DNA from 4 places in the Streptomyces sp. BYX5S genome. Region 1 is predicted to be linked to each of the others. Evidence: riboswitches for the same ligand, from Rfam matches in the RefSeq annotation. Region 1 holds a riboswitch; each other region holds the start of a gene.
What was found. Region 1 has a riboswitch for cobalamin ahead of ACYBSK_RS09255 (cobalamin biosynthesis protein). Riboswitches for the same ligand answer to the same signal wherever they lie in the genome.
Positions count from the first base shown of each region.

Region 2: another riboswitch for cobalamin. It lies ahead of ACYBSK_RS13130 (ABC transporter substrate-binding protein); the one in region 1 lies ahead of ACYBSK_RS09255 (cobalamin biosynthesis protein).
Region 3: another riboswitch for cobalamin. It lies ahead of ACYBSK_RS06610 (prenyltransferase/squalene oxidase repeat-containing protein); the one in region 1 lies ahead of ACYBSK_RS09255 (cobalamin biosynthesis protein).
Region 4: another riboswitch for cobalamin. It lies ahead of nicT (Nickel transporter NicT); the one in region 1 lies ahead of ACYBSK_RS09255 (cobalamin biosynthesis protein).

Region 1 is NZ_CM138829.1:2,044,896-2,051,770, reverse strand. It holds gene ACYBSK_RS09280 (alpha/beta hydrolase) at 1-170, opposite strand, end outside; gene ACYBSK_RS09275 (class II aldolase/adducin family protein) at 251-919, opposite strand; gene ACYBSK_RS09270 (lysozyme) at 1,116-1,862, shown strand; gene ACYBSK_RS09265 (inorganic phosphate transporter) at 2,068-3,342, shown strand; gene ACYBSK_RS09260 (hypothetical protein) at 3,359-3,580, shown strand; cobalamin riboswitch at 3,690-3,833, shown strand; gene ACYBSK_RS09255 (cobalamin biosynthesis protein) at 3,871-4,827, shown strand; gene ACYBSK_RS09250 (cobyric acid synthase) at 4,824-6,335, shown strand; gene ACYBSK_RS09245 (putative cobaltochelatase) at 6,445-6,875, shown strand, end outside.
Region 2 is NZ_CM138829.1:2,878,755-2,885,629, reverse strand. It holds gene ACYBSK_RS13160 (response regulator transcription factor) at 42-779, shown strand; gene ACYBSK_RS13155 (glycosyltransferase family 2 protein) at 937-1,989, shown strand; gene ACYBSK_RS13150 (hypothetical protein) at 2,023-2,217, shown strand; gene ACYBSK_RS13145 (VOC family protein) at 2,551-2,892, shown strand; gene ACYBSK_RS13140 (PepSY-associated TM helix domain-containing protein) at 2,920-4,347, opposite strand; gene ACYBSK_RS13135 (hypothetical protein) at 4,456-5,133, opposite strand; cobalamin riboswitch at 5,211-5,337, shown strand; gene ACYBSK_RS13130 (ABC transporter substrate-binding protein) at 5,368-6,399, shown strand; gene ACYBSK_RS13125 (FecCD family ABC transporter permease) at 6,396-6,875, shown strand, end outside.
Region 3 is NZ_CM138829.1:1,474,018-1,480,892, reverse strand. It holds gene ACYBSK_RS06620 (aldehyde dehydrogenase) at 1-732, opposite strand, end outside; gene ACYBSK_RS06615 (MBL fold metallo-hydrolase) at 921-1,979, shown strand; adenosylcobalamin-variant (AdoCbl-variant) riboswitch at 2,195-2,270, shown strand; gene ACYBSK_RS06610 (prenyltransferase/squalene oxidase repeat-containing protein) at 2,373-3,602, shown strand; gene ACYBSK_RS06605 (SCO2322 family protein) at 3,599-4,273, shown strand; gene ACYBSK_RS06600 (energy-coupling factor transporter transmembrane component T) at 4,278-5,393, shown strand; gene ACYBSK_RS06595 (ABC transporter ATP-binding protein) at 5,390-6,875, shown strand, end outside.
Region 4 is NZ_CM138829.1:3,150,665-3,157,539, forward strand. It holds gene nicT (Nickel transporter NicT) at 1-1,114, opposite strand, end outside; cobalamin riboswitch at 1,146-1,376, opposite strand; gene ACYBSK_RS14320 (inorganic diphosphatase) at 1,380-1,805, opposite strand; gene ACYBSK_RS14325 (GNAT family N-acetyltransferase) at 1,948-2,439, opposite strand; gene rho (transcription termination factor Rho) at 2,470-3,615, opposite strand; gene ACYBSK_RS14335 (class I SAM-dependent methyltransferase) at 3,973-4,683, shown strand; gene ccrA (crotonyl-CoA carboxylase/reductase) at 4,700-6,001, opposite strand; gene ACYBSK_RS14345 (alpha/beta hydrolase) at 6,034-6,875, opposite strand, start outside.

The sequences.
Region 1 (6,875 bases):
ATCTGGCCCGCGGCCGTGGCGTGCACGGTGAGTCGCGGTTCGGTGGCCAGCGGCCGGCCCGAGGGCGCTTTGAGCGCCGCGTCGCTGGCCAGACGGCCCGCGGCGATCGCGGCGGCCGAGGCTCCTATCACTGCGGTGACGGCTGCGGCCGTCGCTTTGGCGGTGCGCACCCGTCCAGTGTCCGTGTCCGCGCCCGCCGCGGCCAGTGGGGCGACGGCTCGGGGTGACGCGGAGGGTCCTCGGGCGGGTGCTAGGCGGGTCGCTGCCCGTATCCGGTCAGCCGCTCCTCCACCTCGCGGAGCTGCTCGGCGGTGAGCAGGGACGGGGTGAGGCCGGGGACGGAGTGGGCGGTGAGCCAGAGGCGGCACATCCATTCGAGCTGGGCGGTGCGGTCGTACGCGGCGGCGAGGGTGTCTCCGTAAGTGAGGGTGCCGTGGTTCTGGAGCAGGCATCCTGTGCGGTCGGCCAGCGCGACCAGCATGTTCTCGGCCAACTCCTCGGTTCCGTACGTGGCGTACGGGGCGACCCGGACGGGTCCGCCGAGCGCCGCCGTCATGTAGTGCACGGGCGGGAGTTCCGGCACGAGCGTGGAGACCGCGGTGGCGTGCACGGCGTGGGTGTGGACGACGGCGCGGGCGGCGGTGTGCCGGTAGACGGCGAGGTGCATGGGGAGCTCGCTCGTGGGCCTGAGGGTGCCGGCGCGCCGCTCGCCGTCGAGGCCGACCGCGACGAGGTCGTCCGGGCCGAGCTCCTCGTAGGGGACGCCGCTCGGGGTGACGAGGACCGTGTCGCCGTCGTCGCCCGGCACCAGGACCGAGACGTTGCCCGAGGTTCCGACGACGAGGCCGTCGGTCACCGTCCGGCGGGCCGTCGCCACCAGGTCCTGCCATGCCGCGCCGAGTTCCGGGAGCTGTGTCATGGCGCGCATCCTGCCAGCCGCCGGGCGGACGGCCGGCTGAGGTGAGGGCGGATCCAGCAACTCCGGAAGCCGCCATATGGTGATTCATCCGCTTCTGGCATTGATTGGCTGATCTTTGACGGGCAAGTGGTGATCTACCGCTACTCTCTGGGTGATCTCAGTGGATTTGTCTCGCACGTCGCTTTCGGGGGAAACCATGGTTTCTGGTCGTACGCCGCTTCCGCGCCGCTCCCGCCTCGCCGCGTTCACGTCCGTCGCGGCGCTGGCCGTAGGCGGGACCCTGCTCGCGGAACTGCCGGCCCAGGGCGCGGGCAAACCGCGCGGGCACGACGTCTCCTCGCACCAGAAGAAGGTGAACTGGCAGAAGGCGAAGGAGAAGGGCGCCCGGTTCGTCTACGTGAAGGCGACCGAGTCGACGACGTACCGCAACCCCTACTTCTCGCAGCAGTACGACGGCGCCCGGAACGCGGGCATCATCCGGGGCGCGTACCACTTCGCACTGCCCCACAAGTCGTCCGGCACGGCGCAGGCCTCGTACTTCGTGCGCAACGGCGGAGCGTGGCGCGGGGACGGCTGGACACTGCCGCCCGCGCTCGACATCGAGTACAACCCGTACAGCAAGAAGCACCCCTGCTACGGGCTGCGGAAGTCCACGCTGGTGTCCTGGATCAAGTCGTTCAGCGACCAGGTCGTGCGCAGCACCGGGCGCCGTCCGGTCATCTACACCAACACCCGGTGGTGGCAGAAGTGCACCGGCAACAGTCCGGCCTTCGCGAGCAACCACGCGTTGTGGCTCGCCCGGTACGACGCGAGCGCGGGCGCACTACCCGCGGGCTGGACGTACTGGACGTTCTGGCAGTACGACAACAGCGGCCGGCTCCCGGGTGATCAGAATCTCTTCAACGGCTCGACGGACCAGCTCAGGCGGTTCGCGAGGGGGTAGCCGAAGGTCCCGGCCCTTCGGCCCTGGAGCCCACCGTTCCGGGGCCGAACGGCCCTCGAACCGGAATCGGCGGGACCGTCGCGCGGGAAGCGGAGAGATCGCCCTCCGGTTCGGGTCACCAGTGCGCCCGACCCAGTTCATCTTCCGTTCACTCGGGCTCTTTACGTTCCGAAGAACCACTGACGTCCAACCGAAGCCTGGGTAAATGGAACACATCACGCTGCTCCTAGCGATCGTGATCGTTACCGCGCTGGTCTTTGATTTCACCAACGGTTTCCACGACACCGCCAACGCGATGGCTACGACCATCTCGACGGGCGCCCTCAAGCCGAAGACGGCGGTGGCCATGTCCGCCGTGCTGAACCTCGTCGGAGCGTTCCTCTCCGTCGAGGTCGCCAAGACGATCTCCGGCGGCATCATCAACGAGGACGGCCTCAAAACAGAGGTCATCTTCGCGGCGCTGGTAGGCGCCATCCTCTGGAATCTGCTGACCTGGCTGCTCGGCCTGCCGTCCAGCTCCTCGCACGCCCTGTTCGGCGGCCTCATCGGCGCCGCGGTCATGTCGATGGGCTGGTCCTCGGTCAACGGCGGCACCGTCGTCACGAAGGTGCTGCTGCCCGCGGTGGCCGCGCCGCTCGTCGCCGGCATCGCCTCGATGCTGGCCACCCGCCTCACGTACCGCATCAGCAGGAAGACGGACGAGAAGGCGACCGCCAAGGGGTACCGCGCCGGGCAGATCGCCTCCGCGGGCCTCGTCTCCCTCGCGCACGGCACCAACGACGCGCAGAAGACGATGGGCATCATCACCCTCGCCCTGATCACCGGTGGCGTGCTCGCGCCGGACGCCGACCCGCCGATGTGGGTCATCGTCTCGGCCGGTGTGGCCATCGCCCTCGGCACGTACCTGGGCGGCTGGCGCATCATCCGCACCATGGGCAAGGGCCTCACCGAACTGGCGCCGCAGCAGGGCTTCGCCGCCCAGACCAGTGCGGCGACCGCGATCCTCGCCTCCTCGCACCTGGGCTTCTCGCTCTCCACCACGCAGGTCTGCTCCGGCGGTGTGATGGGCGCGGGCCTCGGCCGCAAGGGCGGTGTCGTCCGCTGGTCGACCGCCACCCGGATGTTCGTCGCGTGGGGTCTGACCCTGCCGGCCGCCGGTCTGGTGGGCGCGGGCGCCGAGTTCCTGACCAAGCAGGGCCCGTGGGGCGTCGGCCTCACCGCCGCGCTGCTCGTGACCGGCTCCGCGGTCATCTGGAAGCTGTCGCGCCGCAACTCCATCGACCACACCAACGTCACGGCGGACGACCCGCACGGCGAATCCGCGCAGGAGGCCCCGGGTGTCGTGACGACCGCGATCGCCTCGGTCAGCCCGCCGCCGGTGGGCACCGTCGAGCCGGTCGAGTCCGAGGCCCGGATCCCCGTCCAGCCGAAGGCCGGAGCGGTGAACGACCCCGCGCGCGCCGCCGGCGCCACGCTGTAAGGAAGCAGGAGCAGCTATGAAGATCGACTGGGCGGCCCTCGGCTCCGTGTTCGGCGTCAGCCTCGTGGTCACCGTGGCCCTCGTGGGCCTGTTCACCCTCGGCATCGTGAGCCTGTCCAAGCGGGAGTCGGCGGCGCAGCGCGGCGGTTCCGCGGCGGTCGCGACGTCCGGGGCCTACCTCTGCTTCGCGCTCTGCGCGGCGGCCGTGGTCTACGGGATCTCCCTGATCGTGGCCTGAGAAGGCCGAGCCCCGAACCAGGCGGGCGGGGTGCGGGACGTTTCGGCGTCCCGCACCCCGCCCGCTCGTGTCACCCCACCCGCGTACGCCTGAACAGCAAGTTGACGTGCCAACTCGGAGCGTGGTGGACTTCCCCCGCCATATACGGCAGCAGTTGAGGAAGCCGGTGCGAATCCGGCGCGGTCCCGCCACTGTGAGCCCCCTTCTTCCGGATGGGGCGAGCCAGGAACTCTCGCTGCCGGTCTCGTCGAACCAGGGCGTGGACACCCTGAGTGAGGACACCCACCGCCATGTTCGCCCCGCGCGGCAACTGGCGGCACGAGCGCGTGTACGCGTGCGGTGCCGCCGTCGGAATCTTCGCCGACCTCCTTCTTGGTGATCCGCGCCGAGGGCACCCCGTCGCCGGTTTCGGCCGCACCGCGGGCGCCGTCGAACAGGTGCTGTGGCGGGACCACCGGGGCGCGGGCGCCCTGCACACCGCGGTGTGTGCCGGTGGCGCCGCCGCTCTCGCCGCCGCCACCGCCCGTCTGGTACGCCGTTCCCCCGCCGCCTCCGTCGCGCTGACGGCCGCCGCGACCTGGGCCGTCGTCGGGGGCACCTCGCTGGGCCGGGAGGCGCGGGCCGTCGGCTCCGCGCTGGAGGCCGGGGACGTGGAGCTGGCGCGGGAGCTGCTGCCCCGGCTGTGCGGGCGCGACCCCGAGGGCCTCGACGCCGACGGGATCGCGCGCGGCGTCGTCGAGTCCGTCGCCGAGAACACCTCCGACGCCGTCGTGGGCGCGCTCGTGTGGGGCGCGCTCGGCGGGGTGCCGGGCCTGGTCGCCTTCCGCGCGGTGAACACGCTCGACGCGATGGTCGGCCACAAGTCCCCGAGGTACCGGCGGTTCGGCTGGGCCTCGGCCCGCCTCGACGACGTGGCGGGCTGGCCGGGGGCGCGGCTCACCGGGGTCCTCGCGGTGCTCGCGGGCGGCCGCCCGAAGGAGGCGCTGGCCGCGTGGCGGGCCGACGCGCGGCGTCACCCCAGTCCGAACGCCGGCGTCGTCGAGGCCTCCTTCGCGGGGGCGCTCGGGGTGCGGCTCGGCGGGACGCTGGCGTACGGCGGGCGGGTCGAGCACCGGCCGGTGCTGAACGAGCCGGGGCGCGCCGTCGAGGTGCGTGATGTGGATCGGGCCGTGCGGCTGTCACGGCGGGTTTCTCTGTTGGCGTTGGGAGTCTGTGTGAGCGGGCGGTTGCTGTGGGCGCGACGATGACGGGCGGGGGGCTCCTCGTCGCGGGGACCACCTCCGACGCCGGGAAGAGTGTCGTCACCGCCGGGATCTGCCGGTGGCTGGTGCGGCAGGGCGTGAAGGTCGCGCCGTTCAAGGGGCAGAACATGTCCCTGAACTCCTTCGTGACCCGCGAGGGTGCCGAGATCGGCCGGGCGCAGGCCATGCAGGCGCAGGCCGCCCGGGTCGAGCCGAGCGCGCTGATGAACCCCGTCCTGCTGAAGCCGGGCAGCGACCGCAGCAGCCAGGTCGTCCTCATGGGCAAACCCGTGGGCGAGCTGAGCGCGCGCGGCTACCACGGCGGGCGGCAGGCGGCGCTGATGGACACCGTCGTCGGATGCCTGGAGGAACTGCGGGCCACGCACGACGCCGTGATCTGCGAGGGCGCCGGATCGCCCGCCGAGATCAATCTGCGGCGCACCGACATCGTGAACATGGGGCTCGCGCGGGCCGCCCGGCTGCCGGTGCTCGTCGTGGGCGACATCGACCGGGGCGGGGTCTTCGCCTCGTTCTTCGGGACGACGGCGCTGCTCGCGCCGGAGGACCAGGAGCTGCTCGCCGGGTACCTGGTGAACAAGTTCCGCGGCGACGTGAGCCTTCTCGAACCGGGGCTCGACATGCTCAAGTCCCTCACCGGGCGGGCGACTTACGGTGTGCTGCCGTTCCAGCACGGCCTCGGCATCGACGAGGAGGACGGGCTGCGGGTCTCCCTGCGGGGCGCCGTCCGGGAGTCGGTCGTGGCGCCTCCCGTGGGCGAGGACGTGCTGCGGGTCGCCGTGTGCGCGGTGCCGCTGATGTCGAACTTCACCGATGTGGACGCGCTGGCCGCCGAGCCGGGAGTCGTCGTGCGGTTCGTGGACCGGGCCGAGGAGCTCGTCGACGCGGACCTGGTCGTGGTGCCGGGCACGCGCGGCACCGTGCGGGCGCTGGAGTGGCTGCGCGAGCGCGGGCTCGCGCGGGCTCTGGCGCGGCGGGCCGCCGAGGGGCGGCCGGTGCTCGGCATCTGCGGCGGGTTCCAGCTGCTCGGCGACACCATCGAGGACGACGTGGAGTCGCGGGCCGGAACCGTGGAAGGCCTCGGCCTGCTTCCCGTACGCGTGCGGTTCGAGGCGGAGAAGACGCTCGCCCGGCCGGTCGGGGAGGCGCTCGGCGAGTACGTCGAGGGGTACGAGATCCATCACGGTGTCGCCGAGGTGCTGGGCGGCGAGGCGTTCTTGGACGGGTGCCGGGTCGGGGCCGTGTGGGGGACGCACTGGCACGGGTCGCTGGAGTCGGACGGGTTCCGGCGGGCGTTTCTGCGGGCCGTCTCCGATGCTGCCGGGCGGCGGTTCGTGCCGGCGGCGGACACGTCGTTCGAGGCGCTTCGGGAGGAGCAGCTCGACCGGCTCGGGGATCTGGTCGAGCGGCACGCGGACACGGATGCGTTGTGGCGGTTGATCGAGGGGGGTGCGCCCGCGGGGCTGCCGTTCGTGCCTCCCGGGGCGCCGTCGTGAGAATCGCCCCCTCCGCCCCTTCCCGTCCCGTCCCTGGGGGCTTCGCCCCCAGACCCCCCGAAAAGATTGCGCAGTTCCCCGCGCCCCTGATGATGGAGGTCCGTTTTCGATGAGCGCTCCCTATCCGTTCACCGCCGTCGTCGGGCAGGACGATCTGCGGCTCGCCCTGTTGCTCAACGCCGTGTCGCCCGCCGTCGGCGGTGTGCTCGTGCGCGGCGAGAAGGGGACGGCCAAGTCCACCGCCGTGCGGGCGCTGTCCGCGCTCATGCCGGGCGTCGACGTCGTCCCCGGGTGCCGGTTCTCGTGCGATCCGGCGGCGCCCGATCCGCGGTGCCCGGACGGGCCGCACGGGCAGGCCCCGGGGTCGCTGCGGGACGCCCGCATGGTCGAGTTGCCGGTCGGCGCGTCCGAGGACCGGCTCGTGGGTGCGCTCGACATCGAGCGGGCGCTCGCCGAGGGCGTGAAGGCCTTCGAGCCGGGGCTGCTCGCCGACGCGCACCGCGGGATCCTCTACGTCGACGAGGTCAATCTGCTCCACGA
Region 2 (6,875 bases), 830 kb from region 1:
TCCGTTCGACAGGCGGACCCCGTGGCCCGAGCATGTGGGTTATGCAGGCATCCGCGCCCCGGAGCGGCACGCGAGGACGGGCCCTGCCGCTGGTCCTGGTGGCGGCGGCGCCCGACGTGTCCCTGGGCTGGCTGCGCGAGCTGGACGACCCCCGCTTCTCGTACCACCTCGCGTACAGCGGCCGGCAGACCCTGCACGACCTGTACCGCTACCGGCCCGACCTGCTCGTCCTCGGCCTTCACGTACGGGATCCGGGCCCCTGGGAGGTGCTGCGGCGGGTCCGGGACATGTCCGAGGAACTGCTCGTCATCGTGGCCGCCCGGAACTTCGACCGGGCGGACGCGCTGCGGGCCCTGGAGTCCGGCGCCGACGACGTGCTGTGGCGCGGCATGCCCGACGGGTTCCAGCGGGCCGTGGTCATGGCCCGGCTGCGCCGCGCGACGCCCGTGTCACCTCCCGACCAGCTCCTGGAGGACGGCTGCCTCCGGCTCGACCTCGCGACCCGCGAGGTGACCATGGGCTGCCAGTACGTGCCGCTGACCCCGCTGGAATTCGACCTGCTGCACTTCCTCGCCCGCAACGCGGGCCAGGTCCTCTCCCCCGAGCAGCTGCTGCACCACGTGTGGCGCGGCCGGGCCGGGGGCGACGCGCACAAGGTCAAGTACGCCGTACTGCGGCTGCGCCGCGGCATCGAGCGCGCCACCGGGGTCGAGGCGCCCATCGAGACCGTGCGCGGGGTCGGCTACCGGTACGTTCCGCCCGCCGCGCACCCGGCGTAGGTCCCGGGCCGAAGGTCCCCTTCTGCCGCTCCGAAGCCGCTGCAACCGTCGCGCAACCTTCGTACGACCTCGCTGCTCCCCGGCGCGCCCAGAGTCGAGGGCGTCGTCAGGCGATCCGCCTGCGGCAGTCCACGGCAGAGCAAGGGACAGCTCGTCAATGACACTCGTCGCACTCATCCCCGCGCACAACGAACAGGACCGCATCGTCGCCACGCTGGCGGGCCTGTACCGGCAGACGGTCCGTCCGGACCGCATCGTCGTCGTCGCCGACAACTGCACGGACCGCACCGCGAAGATCGCCGACTACTGCGGTGCCGAGGTGTTCGTGCCCACGGACAACAAGGACAAGAAGGCCGGCGCCCTCAACCAGGCGCTCGCGCCCCTGCTGACCGGTCTCACCGACGACGACCTGGTGCTCGTGCAGGACGCGGACACGGTGCTCAACCCCGAGTTCGTGGAGTGGGCGGCGGAGGCCATGGAGGACGAGACGGTCGGCGCGGTCGGCGGCATCTTCTACGGTGAGCCCGGCGGCGGCCTCCTCGGCCAGTTGCAGCGCATGGAGTACCAGCGCTACGCCCTGGAGATCCGCCGCAAGCACAACGAGGCCGTCGTCCTCACCGGGACCGGCAGCCTGTTCCGCGCGGGCGTCCTGCGCGAGGTGCGCCGGGCCCGCCTGGACGGCGTCATCGGGGGCGGCGACGCGTACTACTCCCTCGCCTCCCTCACCGAGGACGACGAGATCACCAAGGCCGTCAAGACGCTCGGGTACCGCACCGTCTCCCCGGACGGCTGCTGGCTGGTCACCGAGGTCATGCCGTCGCTCGGCAAGCTGTGGCACCAGCGGCTGCGCTGGCAGCGCGGCGCCCTGGAGAACCTGCGGGACTACGGCTGGACGCCGGTCACCCGCAAGTACTTCGGCCAGCAGATCATGCTCGGCATCGGCGCCCTCGCCCTCTTCCTCTTCTTCCTCTACGCGGTCCTGAACCTCACCCTCGTCGGCTGGGGCGGCCTGTCCCTCTTCTGGACCTCGATCATGCTGATCTTCGTCGTCGAACGGACCCTGACCGTACGGCGCCTCGGCTGGCGGGCCACGCTCCTCGCGCTGCCCCTGATCCCGGAGCTGCTCTACGACGTCTTCCGCCAGGCCGTCTTCGTTCGCTCCCTGATCGACCTGGCACTGCGCCGCGAGGCCCACTGGATCGCGACGTAGCACCCACCCCCCACCCACAAAGGAGTTGCCCTGATGTACGCAAACCCCACCAGCGCCGCCATGCTCGGCGGCGCGGGCACCGGCACCCTCGCCATGACCGGCTCCCTCAGCCCCCTCGCCGTCCTCGGCCTCGTCGTCGCCTGCCTCACCCTGATAGCCGCCGGCCTCGCCCTGCGCACCCTCAGCCCGGTCATCGCCGGCAAGGACCTCGGCCCGGGACCGCACTGACCTGCTCCCCCGCTTCCCGCCACTCCAGAAACCCGTCACCGTCCACGTACGGCTCCCACTGCCCCCAGACCAGGAAGCAGGAGGTGCGCAGGGCATCGGCGGCGGCCCGGAGCAGGCCCCCGAGACCGGCGAACGCCGCCTCCTTCGTAAAGGACGCGCCGTCGTCGCGCCCGAGGCGAAGGTGGCCGGTGCGTTGCGGCGCAGCCAGTCTTCGATGGTGGTCCAGGCGTCGGAGGCGGTCATCGGACTCCCCTACCGATGAACTTTCGCGGCGACGGAAGTCACCAGTACAGGACATTCACCGCGCGATTTCGACCGCACCTGGAGGACGACGTGGCCCTGGATCTGTTCGCGGGCATTCCCGTCAGCGATTACGCCGCGGCGCTGCCGTGGTACGAGCGGTTCTTCGGGAAGCCGCCGTCGTTTCTGCCGAACGACATCGAGGCGGTGTGGGAGGTGGCGGAGCACCGGTACATCTACATCGTGGAGGACGCGGAGCGCGCCGGGCACGCTCTGGTGCTGTCGTTCGTCGAGGATCTCGACGTGCGCGTCGACGAGGTCACGCGGCGCGGCATCGAGCCGGTGGGGCGCGAGACGTTCGACGGCGGCGTCAGGCGGGTGAACTACCGCGACGCGGACGGCAACGAGATCAGCTTCGGCGGTGGGGCGGCCTGACGCGGCGGGCCGCCCCACCGGCCGCTGTCAGCCGAGCGGCTTGTAGGTGCGCCTGCCGCGCCGGTACGCGATCTCACCGAGCGCGATGTCGCACAGCAGGAACGCCGCCAGCGGGATGCCCAGCAGCGGTACGAAGTAGCCGAGCAGGGCGACCGCCGCCATCAGCGGGACCAGGACGTACGGCGGTACGTCCTGCCACGCGCCGCGGCGCAGCGGCCGGCCGAAGGCGGAGCCGCGCCCGCGCTGCCACCACATGCGGTACCCCCACACGACGAGCAGCACCACCGCGAGGGCGAGCGCGGCGAGGGCGATCTGGTTGACGAGGCCGAAGAGGTTGCCGGTGTGCAGGTCGATGCCCCAGCGGGACAGCTTGGCCAGCACCGGGTAGTCGGCGAACCGCACCACGTCCGTGACCTCACCGCTCGCCGGGTCGACGGCGACGGCGTCCTGCTTCTCCGGCCAGCTCCGCTGGATCTGCTGCACGACGTACGCCGAGGAGGCGTCGGCGGGCGGGACGATCTCCACGGGGTCCGAAAGGCCCTCGGCCCGCGCCGCCTTCAGCACCGCGTTCACCCCGACATCGGCACCGCCCGCGCCGGCCCCGGAACCCGGGGCCGCGCCGACCGTGTCGTGCCCCGCGTGCTCCCCACCGGACGCCGCGGCCGCGGAGACGGTCGGCGTCGTCTGGTTCAGCGCCTCGCGCAGGTCGGCGATGTTGGCTCCCGCGTACGTCGACCAGGTCAGCCCCGTCGCGGACAGGAAGAAGAGGCCGAGCGCCGCCCAGACCCCCACCGTCCCGTGCAACGACAGCGTCCGCCCGCGCCCGGTCGTGCCACGGATCGCGCGGCGCGCCCGGCGCCGCCCGAACCAGAGGACGAGGCCGCCACCGGCGATCACCCACATCCAGCTCGCCGCGAACTCGCTGTACAGGCGGCCGACTTGACCGAGGTGGAGGTCGCGGTGGAACTCGTCGATCCAGGTGCGCAGCGGCAGCGCACCCGTCGACCCGTACTGTTCGAGGGCGCCGCGCACCTCGCCGTTGTACGGGTTCACGAACACCGCGAGCGTATGGCCCGCGTCGACTCCCGCGACGCCGGAGAGCATCACCCGCGTCGTCGCCCCGGCCTCGGGCGACGGCCGCACGGCGCTCACCTCGCCCTCCGGGTGTGCCGTGCGGGCGGCGGCCACCTGATCGGCGACCGGCAGCTCGGACTCGCCGACGGGAACCCTCAGTTCATGCGCGTACACGATCTTCTCGGCCTGGAACGAGCCCGCGTAGAGCAGCCCCGTGACGGCGGCGACCAGCAGGAACGGGGCGACGAACACCCCTGCGTAGAAGTGCAGTCGGCGCACCAGCGGGCGCAGTGACGACGCCGCCGACCTGACGGTCGTCCGGCCGGGTGGCGGAGCCTGCGGGCTCTCTTCAGCGGGGCGTGGTTCTGAGGTGACGGACAACGTGGTCCTCCAGTGTTTTGGGCAGCACGGAGTCCGGGCGCGGGCCTGCGCGGCCCTGGGCGCACCGGATCCGGTGCAAGGGGTGCATGGGACTCGAACCGGCTGTCGTCAGGCGACAGCGTCCCGTGCGGGTGGCCCTCTGGAGGTGATCGTGTCCGCGAGGAGGAGGACACGCGGTGCGCGGTCGCGCCGCGTGCGTCGCAGAGGCATGCGGGGGCGGTGCGGCGGAGTCGGGACCCGCAGCGGAAGCCTCAGGGGCGCGGCGATACGGCGGACGACGGCCCGCGCGACCCGGAACGCGGCCCGCTCCCCGTACGCGAGCCAGAGCCCGCTCAGCACGGCGGCGAGCAGGTGGGCCAGGAACATGCCGACCGAGGAGGTGTCCGTCAGCGACATGTGCGTGGCGGACATGTCCGTCGGCGACATGTCCGTCGGCGACATGCCCGAACCCGTCATGCCGCCCATGTCATGTGCGGCGTGCCCCATCCCGGACATGCCCCCGCCACCCGCACCGTGCGCGTGCGCGGCAGTACCCCCTTGCGCCCACGAGAAGAACAGGTGAAGCGCCCCCTGCGCCACCACGGCCAGGCCCACCACCGGCAGGAGCCCCCGCTCCCTCCCGGCCGCGCCGCAGGCCACCGCACCGGTGACCGCGAACGCCGCGCCCAGCGCCCACCACGGCATCGCCGCGCCCGACATGAGCGTGTGCCCCAGCGCCGTGAGCAGCACGCAGACGGCCGCGAACATCGCGGCCCGTCCGGCGCGGGCACCCCAGCCTGAAGTCATGGCCGCCCCATCTTGGCATCAGGGCGAGCGCCAGTTTGCCTTGTCTTTGTCTTTGGTCAGCCGCTGCATAGGATCAGCAGGTCATCGCCGCGACGGATGACAGGAAGCCGGTGCGAATCCGGCACGGTCCCGCCACTGTGACCGGGAAGCGCGCGTCCGCGCCCTCCCGGAAGTCAGGCCACTGGTCCGTCGCGGGCCCATTCCGAGGAGCGCGGACTCCGTAGGAGGCTTCACGTGTACGACGGTTCCAGCCGTCCCCATCGCTCTCGCTTCGCCCGTGTCGCGGCCACGGTCGCCGCACTGTCGGCGACCGTACTGACCGCCGGCTGCGGCCCCTCCGGGCCGGACTCCGGGAGCGCCGACAACCGCCCGAAGGCCGCGGCCGCCAAGGGCTTCCCCGTCACCGTCGACAACTGCGGCGTCACCACGACGTACGACAAGCCGCCGTCGCGCGTGGTGACCATCCATCAGCATCCGGCGGAACTCCTGCTCTCCCTCGGCCTGCGAGGCCGCATGGTCGGCACGGCGTTCCCCGACTCCGCCGTCCTGCCGGACCTGCGCGAGGACTTCGCCTCCGTACCCGAACTGGCAAGGAAGGCGCCCTCGTTCGAGAAGGTGCTGGAGGCGGAGCCCGACTTCGTCTACGGCGGCTATGCGAGCGCCTTCGACGAGAAGGAGGGCCGCTCGCGCGCCACGTTCGCCGACGCGGGCATCGACACGTACCTCAACCGCGAGTACTGCGGCGGCAAGAACGTCACCATGCGCGACACCTACGCCGAGATACGCACCCTCGGCCGGATCTTCGGTGTCTCCGAGCGCGCCGACGCCCTCGTCTCCGAGCTGCGGCGCCGGGTCGCGAAGGCGGCCGCCGCCGTCGAGGACGCCCCGGACGTCCCCGTGTTCGTGTACGACAGCGGCGACAAGTCGGCGTTCACCGCGGGCGGCCGGGGCCTCGGCACCCAGCTGATCCAACAGGCGGGCGGGCGCAACGTGTTCGCCGATCTGGACGACGTGTTCGGCGACGTGTCGTGGGAGCAGGTCGTCGAGCGCAGGCCCGAAGTGATCGCGATCTACGACTACGCGGGCGACAAGAGCGTGGAGCAGAAGAAGCGGTACCTGCTCGCGCAGCCCGCCCTCGCGGACGTACCCGCCATCAAGAACAAACGGTTCGTCGTGCTGCCGCTGACCGCGACGCTGGTCGGTGTCCGGTCCGCGTACGCGGTCGAGGACCTGGCGCGCGGGCTGCACCCGGAGAGCTTCGCGTGACGGCCACCGCAGCGGTCGACGAGCCGCGGACGGTCACGCGGCAACGGCGTTTCGGTCAGGGCGCGCGGCTCACCGCCACCCTGGTCCTGCTCACGGCGCTGCTCCTCGTGTCGCTCACCGCGGGAGTCGCCATCGGTTCGGTGCGGGTGCCGCCCGGTCAGGTGTGGGGCATCGTCACGCACGCCCTGGGCGCCGACTGGTGGGGCGCCGGGGACTGGTCGCGGGCGCGGGAGACGATCGTGCTGGACGTGCGGGCGCCGCGCGTCCTGCTCGGCGCGGTGACCGGCGCCGGTCTCGCGGTCGTCGGCACGGCGCTTCAGGCCCTGGTGCGCAATCCGCTGGCCGAGCCGTATCTGCTCGGCGTCTCCTCGGGTGCCTCGCTCGGCGCGGTCGCGGTCCTCGTGTTCGGGATCGGCGTGTTCGGGGCGCTGTCGCTGCCGGTGTCCGCGTTCGCGGGCGCGCTCGGGGCGCTCGTC
Region 3 (6,875 bases), 570 kb from region 1:
CGCGGCGACCTCCATGACGCGCTTGCCCGCGGGCACGGACCCGGTGAAGGAGACCTTGTCGACGCCGGGGTGCCCGACCAGGTACTCGCTGACCTCGCGGTCGGCGGAGAGGATGGACAGCACCCCCTCCGGCAGCCCGGCCTCGGTGGCGATCTCCGCGAGGATGTACGCGTCGAGCGGTGTCTCCGGCGAGGTCTTGAGGATCACCGGGTTGCCGGCGAGCAGCGCGGGCGCGAGCTTGGCGGCGGCGGTGAACTGCGGGACGTTCCACGGCACGATCGCCGCGACCACGCCCACCGGCTCGCGCCGTACGAGGAGCTTGCCGAGGGCGCCGTCGCGGGTCTCCTCGTACGTGAAGCCGCGGGCGACGTTGATCGCGGAGTCCCAGACCATCATCGCGGCGAGCGCCTGCACCATGACGCCGGAGGTGTACGGGGTGCCGTTCTCGCTGCTGATGACGCGGGCGATCTCCTCGTGCCGGACGGCGAACGCGTCCTTGATCCTCGTCACGACCTCGATGCGCTCGTCGAGGCTCATCCGCGGCCAGGGGCCGTCCTCGAAGGCGCGGCGGGCGACGGCCACCGCGCGGTCGACGTCGGCGGGCGCGGCGTGCGGCACCCTGCCGAAGACCTCTCCGGTGTGCGGGGAGACCACCTCGATGACGTCCTTGCCGAGCGGGTCGGTCAACTCCCCGCCGATGAACAGCTGTCCGTGTTCCACGAGCTCGGTCATGGCTGGCATCCTCACGCACGACATTTCTGACGGTGTTTCAGAACTGATACCAGTTCTAGTAACGATCCGGAAGGGTGGTGCGGGGACGCGGGATACGGTTCGCCGGGGCGACCATTGAAACAAGTTCTACAACTTCCCGTACAGTGGCGGAAGTTCGGCTGGAACACCGCACCGGTGGAGGGAGCCCGATGACGAAGGCGCCGGAGACGACGCAGGTGACCGATCACGGCGGGGGCGTGCAGAGCATCCGCGTACCGATCCCCGACAACCCTCTCGGCTTCACCCTCGTCTACCTCGTCGACACGGACGCCGGGCCCGTCCTCATCGACACCGGCTGGGACGACCCGACGTCCTGGGACACCCTGACCGACGGCCTCACGGCCTGCGGCACCGATGTCGCCGAACTCACCGGTGTCCTGATCACCCATCACCACCCGGACCACCACGGCCTGTCGGGGAAGGTGCGGGAGGCGTCCGGGGCGTGGATCGCGATGCACGAGGCGGACGTGGCGGTGGTACGGCGCACGCGCGAGAACCGGCCGGAGCGGTGGTACGCCTTCATGGCCGCGAAGCTGGCGGCGGCCGGGGCGCCGGAGGACCACGTGGCCCCGCTCCTCGCGGCCCGCGACTCCGGGAAACCGCGCCAACTCCCTGGATTCTCACCGGCCTTGCCCGACCGCACCATCACCCCCGGCGACCTCCTCGACCTGCCGGGGCGGCGGCTGCGCGCGATCTGGACGCCGGGCCACACTCCCGGGCACGTGTGCCTGCACCTGGAGGAGGAGCACCCCTCGGGGCGTGCGGGCAACGGCCGCCTCTTCTCCGGGGACCACATGCTCCCGGGGATCACCCCGCACATCGGCCTGTACGAGGACCCGGACGACGCCACCGTGACCGACCCGCTCGGCGACTACCTCGACTCCCTGGAGCGGGTGGGGCGCCTGGACCCGGCGGAGGTCCTTCCGGCGCATCAGCACGCCTTCGCGGACGCGCCCGCGCGCGTGACGGAGCTGCTGGCCCACCACGAGGACCGCCTCACCGGCCTCCTCACCCTCCTCACCACTCCCCTCACCCCCTGGCAGCTCGCCGAACGCATGGAGTGGAACCGCCCCTGGTCCCAGATCCCCTACGGCTCCCGCACCATCGCCGTCTCGGAAGCGGAGGCGCATCTGCGCCGCCTGGAGAAGTCGGGCCGCGTGGAACAGGTCCCCGGCACCACCCCCACCACCTACGTCACCACCCCCTGACCCCACCCCCTCCCTCTCCGGCGCCCCACCTCCTCCCCCTCCGACGTCCCACCCCCTACCCCTCCGGCGCCCCATATCCAGCCCCTCCGGCGCTTGAGGAGCGGGGTCCGGGGCAGAGCCCCGATCTTTCAGCCCCTCCGGCGCTTGAGGAGCGGGGTCCGGGGCGGAGCCCCGGGGGTGGGGCGCGGTGCCGGGTACAGTGAGGACGTCGTCAGTACGTACGTACGAGGGGAAGCCGGTGCGAATCCGGCGCTGACCCGCAACCGTCACAGCCGGAATGCCTCATACGTACGCGCTCGGCCCAGCACCGTCGAGGAATACGGAGCGGAGCCGCCCGGCACCCTCACGTGCCGCGCCACCCCGCTCCCCGCAGGGAGAGGCACCCGCCCCACCATGAACATTCGCCGCAGCGCCGCGCTCATCGCCGCGACCGTCGCGATCGGCGCCGTGAGCGCGCACGCCGCGTTCGCCGACGGTGCGGACAGTGCCTCCCCCTCGCCGAAGGTGGTCGTCCCCTCGGGCCTCTACGGCAAGAGCGACCCCACGTACGACGGCGTCTGGCGCCAGTCCCTCGCCCTCGTGGCCCAGGACACCGTGGGCGTGAAGCCGGCCGCGAAGGCGGTCGACTGGCTGGCCGGCCAGCAGTGCGAGAACGGCGGGTTCGCCGCCTTCCGGGCCAAGCCCACCGAGCCCTGCAACAGCAAGACGAAGATCGACAGCAACAGCACCGCGGCCGCCGTCCAGGCCCTCGCCGCGGTCGGCGGCCGCGACGGCGAGATCGCCAAGGGCGTCGACTGGCTGAAGAAGAACCAGAACGCCGACGGCGGCTGGGGCTACAGCCCCGGCACGGACAGCGACGCGAACTCCACGTCCGTCGCCATCGGCGCCCTCACCGCGGCCGGCGAGAAGCCCACCGAGGTGAAGTCCGGCAAGGGCAGGACCGGCGCCGACGCCCTCGCCGCGCTCGCCCTGCCCTGCGCCAAGGGCAAGGACGGCGGCGCCCTCGCCTACCAGCCCGACAAGAAGGGCGAGCTCGCCGCGAACGCCGACGCCACCGCCGCGGGCGTGCTCGGCGCCCTCGGCACCGGTTTCGCGCCCGGCAAGGGCACGGCCCCGGACGCGTACACCTGCGAGGACGGCAAGAGCGCCGAGACCGTGGCGCACAACGGCGCCGTGTACCTCCAGAACCAGCTCGACACCCACCTGTACCTGAAGTCGCAGCTGGCCGGCGCCACCGACCAGCCCGACTACGGCAACACCGCCGACGCGGTCACCGCCGTCGCCGCGGCCGAGGGCATCAAGGCCACCAAGAACTCGTACGCCTGGCTGGAGAAGAACGCGAAGGACTGGGCCGCGCAGACCGGCCCCGCCGCCTACGCCGAGCTGATCTTCGCCGCGCACGCCACCGGCAACGACCCCCGCGACTTCGGCGGCACGGACCTGGTGAGCGCGCTCGACAAGACCGGCCCCGAGCCCGCCTCCACCACGTCGTCCGCCTCCGACTCCGACGAGAAGAAGGACGACGGCGGCAGCGGCACCAACTGGTGGATCATCGGCGTGATGTTCATCGCCGCCGTGGGCGCCGGCTTCCTGTTCAGCGGCCGGAAGAAGCAGCAGCCGTGACCGCTCGCAGGCCGGCCGCGCTGGTCGTCGCGGTGCTGGCGCTGCTCCTCGCGGCCGTGGCGGCGGCCCCCGCGCAGGCCGCCGGGTACCGGTACTGGTCCTTCTGGGAGCGCGACGGCGGCTCGTGGACGTACGCGACGACGGGCCCCTCTCAGACCAGGCCGGACGACGGCGACGTGCAGGGCTTCCGTTTCGCGGTGAGCGAGGACTCGAAGGACGCGAAGCAGCCGCGCGGCACCACCGACTTCGACGAGGTCTGCGCCGACACCCCGGCCAAGGACGGCGAGAAGCGGATCGCCCTCGTCATCGACTCCGGCACGGCGGCCGACGCCCCCGGCGCCGAGACCCCGCCGAGGCCGCGCACCGAATGCGCGCAGGTGGCCGAGGACGCGACGAGCGCCGACGCGCTGGCCGCGGTCGCGAAGCCGCTGCGCTACGACAGCAGCGCGATGCTGTGCGCGATCTCCGGCTACCCGGAGACGGGCTGCGGCGAGCAGGTGTCGAAGTCGGAGTCGAAGGCCCCGGAGACGGCGAAGGACTCCGCGGCGCCGTCCGGCGACGGCGGTGACGGCGACGACGGCGGTCCTTCCGTCGGTCTCCTCGCCGGGATCGCCGCCGTGGTCGTGCTCGGTGTCGCGGCGGGTGTCCGGGCCCGACGCCGCCGCGGCTGACCGCATGTCCGCTCGTACGCTGCGCGCCCCGCGGGCCCACCGCTCCAACTCCCTGCACCCCGGCGCCTGGTGGATCTGGGCGCTGGGCCTCGGCACGGCCGCGTCCCGCACCACGAACCCGTTGCTGCTCGCGCTGCTGATCGGTGTCGCCGGGTACGTGGTGGCGGCGCGCCGCACCGAGGCGCCGTGGGCGCGCTCGTACGGCGCGTTCGTGAAGCTGGCGCTGGCCGTCCTCGGCATCCGCCTGGTCTTCGCGACACTCCTCGGCTCGGCGATCCCCGGCACGCACCTGTTGGTGACCCTCCCCGAAGTCCCGCTGCCGGACTGGGCGGAGGGGGTGCGCATCGGCGGCCCGGTGACCCTGGAGGGCCTGGTCTTCGCCCTGTACGACGGCCTGAAACTGGCCACGCTCCTCATCTGCGTCGGCGCCGCGAACGCCCTCGCCTCCCCGTCCCGCCTCCTCAAGTCCCTGCCGGGCGCGCTGTACGAGGCCGGGGTCGCGGTCGTCGTGGCGATGACGTTCGCCCCGAACCTGATCGCGGACGTCCGCAGGCTGCGGGCGGCGCGGCGCCTGCGCGGCCGCCCGGACAGCGGTCTGCGCGGCCTGCTCCAGGTCGGACTGCCGGTCCTGGAGGGCGCGTTGGAACGCTCGGTGGCCCTGGCCGCCGCGATGGACGCGCGCGGCTACGGCCGTACCGCCGAGGTCCCGAAGGGCGTGCGCCGGGCGACGGCCGTGCTCACGCTGGGCGGCCTCATCGGGGTGTGCGCGGGCACGTACGGTCTGCTCGCGTCCTCCGGAGCCGGTTACGGCCTGCCGGTTCTCCTCGCCGGGGTCGCGGCGGCGCTCGGCGGGCTGTGGCTGGGCGGGCGCCGCACGGTGCGCACCCGGTACCGGCCCGATGCCTGGGGCGTCCGGGCGTGGCTGGTCGCGGCGTCCGGGGTGGCGGCCGCGGCGCTGATGATCTGGACCGGCACCCAGGACCCGGCCGCCCTCCAGCCGCCGGTGGTGCCGCTCGCGGCGCCGACGCTGCCGCTGTGGCCCGCGGCGGGCATCGCCCTCGGCCTGCTCCCGGCCTTCATCGCACCCGTTCCCGACCAGCCGACGGAGGCGTCGTCATGATCGACTTCGAGGACGTCTCCGTCACGTACGACGGCGCCGCGCACCCCACGGTCCGCGGTATCCAACTGCACGTTCCGGAAGGTGAGTTGATGCTCCTCGCGGGCCCGTCCGGCGTGGGCAAGTCGACGCTTCTCGGTGCGGTGAGCGGCCTCGTCCCGCACTTCACCGGGGGCACGCTGGCCGGGCGGGTCACGGTGGCCGGGCGCGACACCCGCACCCACAAGCCGCGCGAACTCGCGGACGTCGTCGGCACGGTGGGCCAGGACCCGCTCGCCCACTTCGTGACGGACACGGTGGAGGACGAGCTCGCCTACGGCATGGAGTCGTTGGGCCTCAGCCCGCAGGTGATGCGCCGCCGCGTGGAGGAGACCCTCGACCTCCTCGGCCTCGCCGACCTCCGCGACCGCCCCATCTCCACCCTCTCCGGCGGCCAGCAGCAACGCGTCGCCATCGGCTCCGTCCTCACCCCGCACCCGCGGGTCCTCGTCCTCGACGAGCCGACGTCCGCCCTGGACCCGGCAGCGGCGGAAGAGGTCCTCTCGGTCCTGCAACGCCTGGTCCACGACCTGGGCACCACGGTCCTCATGGCCGAACACCGCCTGGAACGCGTCATCCAGTACGCGGACCAGGTCGCGCTCCTGCCGACCGCGGACGCGCCCCTGCTGGTGGGCGCCCCGGCCGACGTCATGGCGGTGTCCCCGGTGTACCCCCCGGTGGTGGGCCTCGGCCGCCTCGCCGGCTGGACCCCCCTCCCCCTGACCGTCCGCAACGCCCGCCGCACGGCGGGCCCCTTGCGCAACCGCCTGGCCTCAACCACGGCAGTTCAAGCCCCTGCGGCGATTGAGCAGCGGGGCCCGGGGCGGAGCCCCGATCTTTCAGCGCCTGCGGCGATCGAGCGGCGGGGCAGGAAGCAGCGCCGCGGCTTTTCAGCCCCTGCGGCGCTTGAGCAGCGGGGTCCGGGGCGGAGCCCCGTGGCCGCAACGCCGCTTGCCGTGACGAAGAACCTGGGCGTACGCCGCGGCCGGGTAGAAGCTCTGCGCCACGTGGGCCTCACGGTCGCCCCCGGCGAAATCCTCGCCCTGATGGGCCGCAACGGCGCCGGCAAATCCACCCTCCTCTCCACCCTCGTCGGCCTGATCAAACCCACCACGGGAACGGCCCACGTCGGCAACGCCACCCCCCACAGGACCACCCCCCACGACCTCATCCGCAAGGTCGGCCTCGTCCCCCAGGAACCCCGCGACCTCCTCTGCGCCGACACGGTCACCGCCGAATGCACGGCCGCGGACAAGGACGCGCACGCCACCCCCGGCACCTGCCGCGCCCTCCTCACCGACCTGCTCCCCGGCATCGCGGACGACACCCACCCCCGCGACCTCTCCGAGGGCCAGCGCCTCACCCTCGCCCTGGCGATCGTGCTGACGGCGGCCCCGCCCCTCCTCCTCCTGGACGAACCCACCCGCGGCCTGGACTACGCCGCGA
Region 4 (6,875 bases), 1.1 Mb from region 1:
CGCCGTCGGCCACTCGCGCCGACCACCGTTGCTCGACCCGCGCGAGCCGCCAGTAGGCGATCGCCGCCGCCCACACGACCACGAACAGGCCCACGATCACGTACCCGACGTTGTCGAGGTCCAGCCCGGCGATCCAGCCGGTGACCGCGTCGGTGAGGTCGAGCTTGTCGTGGAGGACGCCGACGAGTTCGATCGTGCCGATGAAGAACGCGACCGCGATCGACAGGCCGGTGATGGTGAGGTTGTAGAACACCTTGCGCACCGGGTTGGAGAACGCCCACTGGTAGGCGAAGTTCATGAACGTGCCGTCGAGCGTGTCGAACAGGCTCATGCCCGCGGCGAACAGCAGCGGCAGGCACAGGATCGCGTACCACGGAAGGCCCGCCGCCGCGCCGCTGCCCGCCATCACCATCAGCGTCACCTCGGTCGCGGTGTCGAAGCCGAGACCGAAGAGGAAGCCCAGCGGGAACATCTGGCCGGGCCGGGTGATGGACCTGGTGAAGCGGCCGAGGATCCGGTTCATGAACCCGCGGGAATCCAGGTGCTCTTCGAGCTCGCGCTCGTCGTAGGAGCCCGCGCGCATCGCCTTGAAGACCTTCAGGATGCCCATCAGGGCAACGAGGTTGAGCGCCGCGATGAGGTACAGGAACGTACCCGACACGGTCGTGCCGACGACCCCGAGCACCTGGTGGGTGGTCGAGCCGTCGTTCATCAGGGTCCCGGCGAGCGCCGCGCCGCCCGCGACCAGGGCCGCCATGGCGACGACCACGCTGGAGTGGCCGAGCGCGAACCAGAAGCCGACCGAAACGGGCCGCTTGCCGTCGGCCATCAGCTTGCGGGTGGTGTTGTCGATGGCCGCGATGTGGTCGGCGTCGAAGGCGTGCCGCATGCCGAGCGTGTACGCGGTGATGCCGAGGCCGATGCCGAAGGCCTTGTTGTCCACTTCGTAGTGTCCGGGGACGACGAGCAGGAAGAGCACGCCGAACGCGACGACGTGCAGCGCGGCGATCACCGCGATCAGTCCGGCCGTGCGCAGCGTGTCCTCGCGGCGCCAACGGAAGGCGGGGGGTGGGGAGTTCGGGGCAGGGGTCGGGGAGTTCCCGGGCAGGGTCATGCGTCGATCACGCTCCAGCACCTCGTGGATCACTTCGTGAGATGCCGTGGCCGGTCTCCTGGCTTACGGGCGTGCCCGCCGCTCCGGCCTTCCCAGCGGCTGGTGTGCCGCCAGTGGCGTACAGGATGGAACGGCGCGCCCCGGCCGCGAGACGTGAAGGACGCGCGGTCGGAACCCGATCACAGTGGCGAGGGCCGCTCCGGAATGGTCCCTTGAGGGGACGTCACCGGTCTTCCCGAGCACCACGGCCCGACCACCCTACTACCTACCGTTGGGCGCGCTTTCGGGCCCGCCTGATCTCCTCGTAGGCCTTGTCCCGGCCCTCCCAGTGGGAGCCGTCGACGGATTTGCCCGGTTCGAGGTCCTTGTAGACCTCGAAGAAGTGGGTGATCTCCAGGCGGTCGAACTCGGGGATGTCCTCGATGTCCCGGGTCGCCTCGTGCCGCGGATCGTGTGCCGGGACGCACAGCACCTTCTCGTCCGGGCCCTTCTCGTCGCTCATCACGAACATGCCGATCGCCCGGCACTCGATGGCGCAGCCCGGGAACGTCGCGTCGCCGGTGAGCACGAGGGCGTCGAGCGGGTCGCCGTCGCCGCCGAGCGTGCCCTCGACGTAACCGTAGTCGGCGGGGTACTGCGTCGACGTGAACAGCATCCGGTCCAGCCGGATCCGGCCGAGATCGTGGTCCATCTCGTATTTGTTGCGGGATCCCTGCGGGATCTCCACGATCACGTCGAACGCCTCGGCGCCTGCCTGACTGCTGCCCAATGTGGCCTCCTTGCCGCATTCCGACGCCACGAGTGTGCGCCGTGCGCGGCGGAGGCGGAACCCCTCAGGCGGCCGGGGGAATGGTGAATTCGAGTTCGGGCCGGTCCCAGGCGACGGCCGGTGGACGGGCGAGCACGGTGCCGGTGCGGCGCGCGCCCACGCCGGTGTAGAAGCCCTCGGCGGGCGGGTGCGCGACGACGCGGACGTGGTCGAGGCCGGCGGCCCGCGCCCGCTCCCGCATGTGCGCGACGAGCAGCCGGCCGATGCCGCGGCCCTGCGCCCGGTCCGCGACGAACATGAGGTCCAGCTCGGGCGGCGCGGTGAGCAGCGCGTAGAAACCGAGCACGACGCCCTCGTCCTGGTCCACCGCCACGTGCACGTCGTGCGTCTCGATGTAGTCCGGACCCACGCGGTACCCGGCGACCATGGCGGCGTACTGGCCCTCGTAGGCACGGGAGCCGCGGACGAGGCGGGTGAGGCGCTTGGCGTCCCGTGCGGTGGCCCGCCGGACGGTGACGCCGGGCGCCCCGCCACGCCGCGTCGTGCTCGCGTTCATACGTCGAGTATTACGTATCCGGACCCGGGGCTACGCCGTGGGCACCGTGGCGTGGGCCTGGCGCAGGAACGCCGCGTTGTCCGGCGTCCGGCGCAGCTTTTCCAGCAGCGCCTCGTACGACGCGGTGCCGTCCCGGCCCTGGAGGGCGCGGCGCAGGCCCCGGGTGGCCGCCAACTCGGAGGCGGGCAGCAGGAGTTCCTCGCGGCGGGTGCCGGACGGGGGGAGGTCGACGGCCGGGTGCACGCGATGCTGGGCGAGCGTGCGGTCGAGGCGCAGCTCCATGTTGCCGGTGCTCTTGAGCTCCTCGAAGAAGTAGTCGTCGGCGCGCGAGCCGGTGTCGACGAGGGCCGTGGCGAGGATCGTGAGCGATCCGGCCTCCTCGGCGTCGCGGGCCGCGCCGAACAGGCGCTTCGGGCCGAGCAGCGCGGCCGCGTCCACGCCGCCCGACAGGGTGCGCCCGCCCGACGACGCGGCGTTGTTGTGCGCCCGGCACAGCCGGGTCAGGGAGTCGAGGAGGATCACCACGTCGCGGCCCTGCTCGGTGAGGCGCTTGGCGCGCTCGACCGCCAGCTCGGCGAGTGCGATGTGCGCCTTCGCCGGGCGGTCGAACGTCGAGGCGTACACCTCGCCGCGCACGGAACGGCGCATGTCGGTGACCTCCTCGGGGCGCTCGTCGACGAGCAGCACCATGAGGTGCACCTCGGGGTGGTTCGCGGCGATCGCGGCGGCGAGCTGCTGGAGCAGCACCGTCTTGCCGGTCCTGGGCGGAGCGACGATCAGGCCGCGCTGCCCCTTGCCGACGGGGGTGAACAGGTCGACGACGCGTCCGGCGAGCCCGGCGGCCGGGTGCTCCAGGCGCAAGCGCTCGCTGGGGTGGAGCGGGGTCAGGTCGGCGAAGCGCGGGCGGCGGGCCGCCGCTTCCGCGGGGGCGCCGCCGACGGTCTCGACGGCCGCGAGGGTGCCCGGCTTCGCGCAGGCGCCCTCGATCAGGTCGCCCTTGCGCAGGCCGAGCCGGCGGATCAGACGCGCGGGGACCTGCACGTCGTGGGGCGTGGGCTCCAGGTCGGCGGCCCGCAGGAAACCGTGCCCGTTCCCGCCGATGTCGAGGACGCCGGCGGCGCGGACGGGTGTCTGTTCTTCAGGTGGGGTGGTCTGGCTGATGGTCGTGGTGGTCATGGTGATCACGGGGTCCTTTCGCGGACGGTGCCGCGGGAACGAGAGGCGTGCGAGAGCGGGAAGGGGAAGGGATCCGGCGAGAGGCAGGGGCGCTGGAGTCCGCGTGAGGACACGCCCCGCGGCCGGGGAGAACCCGGTGTCGCGGCAGCGGGTGAAGAGCCCGCCAGAAGCCGCTGACCAGGGTTGGTGCGCGCTGTGTGGCGACGTGGAACCGTCGACGGTGGAGCGCTGAGAGAGTGGATCCGGTACCGGCGCCCCGATGCGGGCGAGCACATGTACCACGAAGACCGTACCACCCGACCCCCGTCGCGCGGCAAGCCCCGATTTCGGCGCCGGGCCGCCCTATGCTGGTCGGCCATGTTCACCGATCAGGGGCCGACCCTCCGCGAGCTGGCCGTTCAGGCGCTGTCGTCCGTCGAGCGCGGCTACGACCTGCTGGCGCCGAAATTCGACCACACGCCGTTCCGCACCCCGGACCGGGTGCTCGACGCGGCGGGCCGGGTCCTCGCCGGTCTCGGCCCGTACGACCGGGGGCTCGACCTGTGCTGCGGGACCGGGGCGGGGCTGCGGGTGCTGCGCGAGGCGGGGGTCGGGCGGCCGGTGGGCGTCGACTTCAGCGGCGGGATGCTGGAGGTCGCGCGGGCCGGCGAGCCGACGGCCGGATACGTCCGCGGGGACGCGCTCGCGCTCCCCTTCGACGAGGTCTTCGACCTCGTGGTCAGCTTCGGGGCGTTCGGGCACTTCCTGCCGCGCGAGTGGCCGCGCCTGTTCGCCGAGGTGTGCCATGTGCTGCGCCCCGGCGGGAAGTTCGCGTTCGCGCTGCCCGCTCCCGCCCGGCCCGGCTCGCCGGGGTACTGGTCGATGCTCGGCTTCGACGCGGCGATGCGCGTGCGCAACGCGGTGTGGCGGCCCCCGTTCGTCATGTACTACCGGCCGTTCCAACTCGGCGCCGTGCAGCGGGAATTGGACCGCGCGGACTTCGGCGTCGCGCTCCACGCGCTGCCCGAGCTCGGCGAGCGGCCCGACGGCAGCCCGCGGTGCAGGCTGGTCGTGGCCACGCGCCGATGACCGGTGCGGTGGCGCCTCACGCCATGACGGTGCGCCGCGCCTCCTCGTCGGACACGCCGAGACCGGTGCGCGGCGCCAGGCTCAACACGCCGACCTTCCCCGCGTGTTGACCCAGCTGCACCAGGCGCGCCGCCTCCCCGGTCTCCTCCAGCGGATACGTCGCCGTGAGGGCGGGCCGCAGCAGGCCGCGGTCCAGGAGGCGGTGGGTGGCCGCCTGCTCCTCCAGGTTGGCGCCGTGGCTGCCGATGACGCGCTTGAGCCGCATCCACAGGTAGCGGTTGTCGAACTCGTGCTGGTAGCCGCTGGTCGACCCGCAGGTCACCACGGTGCCGCCGCGCCGCACCACGTACACCGACACGCCGAACGTGGCCCGGCCCACGTGCTCGAACACGATGTGCGGGTCCTCGCCGACGGCCGCCCGGATCAGCTTGCCCAGGCGGCGGCCGGGCACGGACGGGTCGGCGGGCACCGTGCCGTCCAGGCCCAGCTCGTGCCGGTTCACCACGACATGGCAGCCGAACTCCCGTGCCCGTGCGGCCTTCTCCTCGCTGCTGACGACGCCGACGGCGATCCCGCCCCCGCCGCGCACCAACTGCGCCGCGTACGCGCCGAGGCCGCCCGCCGCGCCCCAGATCAGCACCACGTCGCCCTGCTTCATCCGGGCGCCCCGGTCGCTGACCAGCATCCGGTAGGCCGTGCCCGCGCACAGCGGGTTGCTCGCGGCCTCCTCCCACGTCAAGTGGGCCGGTTTGGGCAGGAGTTGGCTGGCGCGGGCCACGCAGTAGTGGGCGAGGCCGCCGAAGTTCGTCTCGAAGCCCCACGCGAGCTGCCCCGCGCCCAGCATGCCGTCGGCGTGCGTCGCCGGTTCCTCGTCGTCGACGTACGCGGGCGAGACCACCACCCGGTCGCCGACCCGCCAGCGCCGCACCCCGGCGCCCGCGCGCACCACCACACCGGCCGCGTCCGAGCCGATGACGTGCTGAGGTGTGTCGTGGCGTGCCGCCCAGGCGTTCTCGCGCCCGAACCGGCGCAGGAACGCGAACGTGGGCACCGGCTCGAACATCGCCGACCACACGGTGTTGTAGTTGATGCCGCTCGCGAGCACCGCCACGAGCACCTCGTCGGGGGCGAGTTCGGGCATCGGCACCCGGCCGACGTGGATCGACTTGCGGACGTCCTTGTCGTCGACGCCGGAGAACGTGTCGACGTCCTCGGCCCGCAGATGTGCCGCCGGGTAGTCGGCCGGCACGGGCAGCGCGGACAGTTCGGCGGGGGTGGCTCCGGCCACCACGGCGGCCGCGAGCGGATCGTGTTCCATGGCGTGCCCTTCCAGGTTGTCGGTGGTACGGGTCAGTTCTGCGGCAGGCCGAGGCCGGCGGCGAGCACGGGCCACGACTCCTTGAACTCGCGCTGCCAGGAGGGCCAGGCGTGCGAGCCGCCCTTGTAGAGATGCGTCCGCGCGGGCACACCGAGCGCGTCGAGGCGCCCGGTGAACTTCTTGGCCTGCCCCCACAACGTGCCTTCGAGGACCGTCCCCGTGAGGTTCCCGAAGTCGTCGCTGGGGACGCCGCTGCCCTGCGCGACGTACAGGCGCGTGCCCTTCAGCCGCTCGGCGAGGGCGTAGGGGTTGTGCGCGTTCCAGTTCGCCCGGTGCAGCAGCGGGCTGCCCCACAGGGTGCTCGGCAGCTTGCTCTCGCGGGCCACGATCGCGTTCACGACGGTGACCATGCCGAGCGCCGTGGTGTCGAGGACCCCGCTGTACGAGGCCGCCGCCGCGAACGCGCCGGGCCGCCGCGCCGCGAACGCCAGCGCCCCGTACCCACCGGTCGACACCCCGGCGACGGCCCGCCGCGGCCCCGCGTGGAACGTGCCGCGCAGCAGCCGCATCACCTCGTCCACCTGGAACGTCTCGTAGTCGGGGGAGTTGCGGCCGAGGTTCCACCACGTGGTGGGGATGCCGGTGGGGCCCGACGACGGCATGACCGTGATGACGTCCTGACCGGCCAGGAACTCCTCGACATTGGTCTCCCGCGTCCACGACGTGTAGTCGTCGTGCGCGCCCTGGAGCAGATAGAGCACCGGGCGTTCCCGCTCGGGCGCCGCGGCGTACGAGGCCGGGAGCAGGACCCGTACGGGCACGTCGGCGCCGACGGCGGGGGAGCGGACCGTCAGGTCGACGGTCCGCTCGTCCA